One region of the Pandoraea commovens genome, then DNA from elsewhere that is predicted to be linked to it. Evidence: predicted binding sites of a transcription regulator. Region 1 holds the regulator's gene; the other holds the start of a gene.
What was found. The regulator FNR, encoded in region 1, switches genes on or off when oxygen is low (the NO sensors DNR and NnrR bind a similar motif). The targets are predictions, from matches to a motif close to TTGATNNNNATCAA.

Region 1 (3,088 bases):
TGCCGTACTGGGAGGCGCAGTGGCCGACGGCGGTGGATTAAGGTCCGACGAAGGCTGATTCAGGCCCACTCAATGGAGCCGATGCGTCCTCGGCATCTGCGACCCGGTGTCCTCGTGGCCGATGGCAGGGCTGGCATGATGCAGTACCAGACGCCAACCGTCAGCTTCTTTCAAATAGACGTTCGTGGCGAGCACGAACGCGAAGCGCGCTTCCGGCTGACTCTCGACCTGAATCTGCTCAAGAACGTTGCGAACGGCGCACAACGGGTTGTGCGCCACTTGAAGTTGATTCGCTATCACCTGTAAGCCGCCTTTGGCGAGGACCTCCTGCCAGCTTGCTCTGACCGCCGCCGGGCCGACGTGCCGTGGTCCCGCAGGGTGAATGCACACGACTTCCTCGTCTTCCGACCAGACATCCATCAGCAAGTCCGTATCGCCGGCGCGCAGCGCTTCGTAGAACGCGTGTTCGGCGTCTTCCGGACTGAGAAATATGGCAGCGGGCATAACGGCGTCCTCCATCGGAGACAAGCGCGTGTCGTATGCGTGGTCGCCCTCGACCGACAGGCGGGGCAGCGAACGCGCCGATTATGGAGCGTTTGCCGGGGCTTGTCGAACGTCGTTCCTTTTGATCTGGCGCAAGGCGCCGGGAGGGCCGCGCCGGTAGCTTATCGGTAATGGAGTAGTCGCGAATTGGCGACAAATCGGCAACGCGAGAAAGTCGCGGCGCTCAGTTCTGTGGGGATGTATGAGCGGGGGCGCTCCGCACCCCCGACAGCCGGATCAGCAGTGATGCACGCCGGCGAGTTCGCGCAGGGCGACGCCGTCGATGATCTTGACGTGGCGTTGACGGATTTCGATCATCCCGTTCTGCGCGAAACGCGAGAACAGGCGGCTGACCGTCTCCAGTTTGAGACCCAGGAAGCTGCCGATTTCCTCACGGCTCATGCGCAGCACGAACTCGTTGGCAGCGTAACCCCGGGCGGACAGGCGCTCGGAGAGATTCAGTAGGAAGACCGCCAGGCGCTCCTCGGCGCGCATCGTCCCCAGGGCGAGCAGTTGCTGGTGCTCGTTGCGGATTTCCTGGCTCATCAGACGATGCAACTGGCGTTGCAGCGACGGCACCTGGCGCGAAAGCGTCTCAAGCTCGCCGAAGCGGGCGATGCACAGTTCGCTGTCTTCGAGCGCCACGGCAGTGGTTGGGTGATGGTTGTCGGCCACGGCGTCGAGGCCGATCAGTTCGCCCTGAAGGTGGAAGCCGACGACCTGTTCGCGGCCGTCGGGGGCCGTGACGCAGCTTTTGAGCGACCCGAAGCGAATGCCGTAGACGGCGGTGAGATCATCGTTGGCGTGATAGAGCACTTCGCCCTTTTTGAGGCGGCGGCGCTCGCTCACGAGTGCGTCCAGTCGTTCCAGCTCCGGCTCAGGGATGCCGACGGGCAGGCAGAACTGCCCTAGCGAGCATGTGGAACAACGAGGCTGGGCAACCGGAATGGGGTTGCCGGGAATGCGACCGATGTCGGTGGTCATGGAGGCCCCTGAAGTTATTCCGAGAGTTTACCATGAGGCGTCGACCCGTCGTTTCGACAGTCGGGACGCTAAGGTTTGTGACGGCGCTTTACGGGCGTGGATGTTTCAGTAATAATTGCGCACATACCGGACGTCCGTCTTGCCGCACTATCGGCCTGGGCGTTTTCCCGGCAGGTCGTTTCGAAGCATTCTGGTCGCGCCGCCGTCACTACGACCGAACACAATAGGGCGCGCGCTTATGCGAAACGGTAGTCTTCCATCGACGACCGTTTTCTGGTTCCAAGCATCCATTTATTCCTGATACCGGGTTGCCAAGCCCCCGGTCTGCTTAGTCGCACATGAATACCCAAGAGGCGAAACTCGTCCTCGAGACCGCGTTGATTTGCGCGCAGGAGCCGCTCAAGGTCGGCGATCTGCGTAAGCTCTTCAATGACGCCGTGTCTGGTGACACGGTGCGCGCGCTACTCGAGGAAATCCGCGTGCAATGGGATGGCCGAGGTGTGGAATTGGTGGCGTTGGCCACCGGCTGGCGTTTCCAGAGCCGTCCACGCATGCGTGAATACCTTGACCGCCTCAATCCAGAGAAGCCGCCGAAGTACTCGCGCGCTGTGATGGAGACGCTGGCGATCATTGCTTACCGTCAACCGGTCACGCGTGGCGATATCGAAGAGATTCGCGGTGTGACGGTCAACACGCAGATCATCAAGCAGCTCGAGGATCGTGGCTGGATCGAAGTGATCGGTCATCGCGACGTGCCGGGACGCCCCGGTCTGTATGCGACGACCAAGGACTTCCTGGACGACCTCGGCCTGCGCGCGCTCGATGCGTTGCCGCCGTTGGAAGACCCGGCCGCGCAGGCGCAGATCGATCTGCTGGCGCAGCAGAACATCGAATTCGGCGAGCGTGCCGAGGGCGAAGAGGGCGAAGCAGAAGCTACGGACGACGCGCCGGTGGCCGATGCCGAGGCACTGGCCCGTCTGGCGCAAACGCGTGCCGACGATTTGCCGCTCGCCCAGGGGCTGCCGGAAGGCCAGCGCCCGCCACCGGTCGGTGACGACGCGCTGTCGGAAGACGCGCTGCTCGACGCCGTGCTGGCCGAAGGCGAAGTGCAGGCATCGACCGATGTTGTGGCGCTCGACGCCGATGCATCGGCAGAGAATCCGCCCGACGTGGCGGAACTCGCGGACACGGCGCACGTCAGTGAGCAGGACGATGCCGATGCGCAACACGAGGAATTTTCCGAAGTATCGGAATCTGCGGTTCCTGTCGGCGACGATTCGCCGCAAGATGTGCAGAACGTCGATATAGAAGAAGGCGCGCAAGAAAGTGCGACGCAGGCGGCAGATCCCGCAGCGTCGTTGGCGCAAGAGGTTTCCCCGCACGCTGTCGACCCGGCAGCGAACGAAGCCGCCGCCGGGCAGCCTACGCCCGGTGCGATGGATGGCGACGAGAACGACGGGGACGACAAGAATCTCGTCACCGGTACCTGAGGCGGCGGCGCTCTGCGCCGCGCACGCCTTCGGGGCCGTTAGCGATAAGAACGAAGTCGCGGCAGGCTTTT
Region 2 (3,088 bases), 2.3 Mb from region 1:
ATGCCGTCGAGAATGAAAAGCGCCCGGTGGAGATCCCACCGGGCGTTTTGTTTTCATGCGACGGCTTTGGTGACCCTGCGCCTGCGTTCTGTCGACGTCACATGACCTTGGCGCACCGCGCATTGGCGGCGCTGCGGCGGTAGCCGTCGAACACTTGCGCCACCACACGCACGAGCAGGCGTCCGGCAGGCAGCACGCGCAATCCGTGCGCGTCGATGGCCACGAGCCCGTCTGCTGCGAGATCGGCCAGCTCGCCGAGTTCGGTCGCGAAGTAAGCGACGAAGTCGATGTCGTGAGCGTCTTCGATCGCACTGAAATCAAGCGTCATATGACACATGAGTCGCGAGATGACATCGCGTCGGATGTGGTCGTCCCGATCGAGTTGCACGCCGCGCGCAATCGCGAGACCGCCTGCGTCGATGGCGTCGTAATAAGTTTTGAGCGTCTTGGCATTCTGTGCATAGCTGTCGCCCACACGACCGATGGCCGACATGCCCACACCGATGAGATCGCAATCGGCGCGCGTGCTGTAACCCTGGAAGTTGCGATGCAGCGTACCGGCCGCTTGCGCGAGCGCGAGTTCGTCGTCGGGGCGCGCGAAGTGATCCATGCCGATGTAGACGTAACCGGCGGCCGTCAGCCGCGCGATGATCGTTTGCAGCAGCGCGAGCTTTTCGGGGCCATCGGGCAGCGCGTCGGGCAGACAGCGCTGCATCTTGAATTGCTCGGGCAGATGCGCGTAGCTGAAGACCGACAAACGCTCCGGGGCCATCTCGATGACAGCATCGAGCGTGTTCGAGAAGGAGGCGGTCGTCTGATGCGGCAGGCCGTAGATCAGATCGAAATTGACCGACTTGAAGCCGCACTTGCGTGCCGCGTCCAACGTCGCTTCGACGAGCGCGCGCGGTTGCACGCGGTGAATCGCCTCCTGAACACGCGGATCGAAGTCCTGCACGCCGATGGAGAGCCGGTTGAAGCCGAGGGCACGTAGCGCACGAATCGACGCCGGTCCCGCGCTGCGCGGATCGATCTCGATGGCGTATTCGGCGCTGTCGTCGGGCGTCATCACGAAGTGACGGCTGATCGCGTCGACGAGCGAGGCGATCTGTTCCAGTGAGAGGAACGTCGGGGTGCCGCCGCCCCAGTGCATCTGTGCGAGCGTGCGGCCCGCGCCGAGCAACGACGCCTGACGCGTGATTTCCGCGTGAAGTCGTGCCACGTAGGCTTCTGCGTGTGAGCGATTGTTCGTCACGATCTTGGTGCACGCGCAGTAGAAGCACACCGTGTCGCAAAACGGCACGTGCAGATACAGCGAGACCGGGCGGCCGGTGCGCTTGGATTGCGCGGCGGCGCGGGCGTAGTCGCCGACACCGAAATCGTCGCGGAATTGCAGCGCGGTCGGATACGAGGTGTAGCGCGGTCCGTTCACGTCGTAACGACCGAGCAGACGTGCGTCGAACTGAACGGGACTGGCCGATGCCGGAGACGGCGACGCCGTGCGGGAAGATGCCGCTGCGCGGGACTGGCAGCGAGAGTGTCCGGGATCCTCTCCCAAACCGCGGGATGTGCAGCCCGGGCACGGTTTGCCGACATGCGGATCGTCAGGGGCGCTGGCGCAGGGCGTCGACAAAATGGGAAATGGGTTCATGACGAGGCGCGTAACAGTAGGAGATATTCGACTGTAGTCCTGCCGAGAACCGCGCGCCGTGACCTGCGTCAAACACCCCTGTCGGCGGCATGCCAGCCGCGTGAGACGCCTGCAATGCGGGACGTCATTGCGCAAATTGCCGCATTGGAAGTGGATTCTTGCGTCGCGGTGCGCACGCGGCACGCCTGACGTGCACCGAAATCATTGCCGCGGCAGGCAATTTTTTGTCGTCTACGGTAAGCTAGCGCCTTATTGAAGTCCCCGCCGTGTCGACAGCCCTGGCGGCACGCGCGAGGCTCGCCCCGGAACCGCCGGGGCGGCGGTCCGACCGGTGCCCGCGGGTTTTAGCGAGTTTCCCCAGGTATCCGCAGTGCTGGCAGCTCGCCGGTCTGCCCATACGCGCATACGCCCATATGCGCTTCTGCCGGAACGACGCGGCACATCACGATTGGAAACAACATGGACCGTCTGCAATCGATGCGCGTTTTCGTCAAAGTGGCCGATAACGGGAGTTTCGCCCGTACGGCCGCCCAGATGGATCTGTCCGCCGCTGTGGTCACGCGGCACGTCGCAGAACTCGAATCGCACCTCGGCGTTCGCTTGCTCAACCGCACCACCCGCAGCCTGTCGCTGACCGGCGCCGGGCAGGTGTATCTCGAACGCTGCCGGCAGATCATCGACGAAGTCGACGAGGCCGATGCCCTCATCTCCAGTGCGTCACGCGACCCCAAAGGCACTTTGAAGGTCGTGGCGCCCGTATCGTTCGGGGTGCGCAACCTTGCACCGCTGGTCAAGAAGTATCAGGAGCTGCACCCGAAGGTCGTGGTCGATCTTACGCTGACCGACAGGGCCGTCGACCTGGTCGAAGAAGGTTACGACTGCGGCATTCTGCTCACGCGCATGATCAACAGCGAAAGCCTGATTTCGCGTGTGCTCGCGGAGACGCGTGTGATGCTGTGCGCTTCGCCCGCTTATATCGCCGAACATGGCGAGCCGGTCACGCCGCAAGAGCTGGGCGAGCACGGCGTGCTGGGCTTGCCCAGCGAGTTCTGGAGCGACGACCGTGTGTTCGCCGGGCCGGACGGCGAGGTGCGTGTGCGCGTGCAGAACAAGCTCATCTGCAACAACACGGCGCTGCTGCGTCAGTCGGTGTTGCTGGGGCATGGGATTGCGTTCCTGCCGTCGTATCTGGTGGGTAACGATGTGCGCGACGGCGATCTCGTGGCGCTGATGCGCAACTATTCGCAGACGCCCATCGACGTCTCGCTCGTCTACCCGAGCCGCAAGTACCTGTCGGCAAAGACGCGTGGCTTCATCGATCTGACGGTCGAGTACTTCCGCCAGAACGAAGGTATTTCGGCCGCCGAGCGCTGGGTGCCGCCCAAGATGTCGGCTCCCGCCACCGAAATTCAGATGTAACGCAGCCTGACGCGGCGTTGG

Region 2: the regulator FNR is predicted to act here: its motif matches at 1,707-1,720, upstream of hemN (oxygen-independent coproporphyrinogen III oxidase).

What each region holds. Positions count from the first base shown of each region.
Region 1 covers NZ_CP102780.1:2,489,817-2,492,904, forward strand. Annotated here, with positions in the region: gene NTU39_RS11615 (LysR family transcriptional regulator) at 1-41, shown strand, start outside; gene NTU39_RS11620 (YybH family protein) at 70-492, opposite strand; gene fnr (fumarate/nitrate reduction transcriptional regulator Fnr) at 781-1,527, opposite strand; gene scpB (SMC-Scp complex subunit ScpB) at 1,866-3,017, shown strand.
Region 2 covers NZ_CP102780.1:191,587-194,674, forward strand. Annotated here, with positions in the region: gene hemN (oxygen-independent coproporphyrinogen III oxidase) at 98-1,648, opposite strand; gene NTU39_RS01220 (LysR family transcriptional regulator) at 2,108-3,067, shown strand.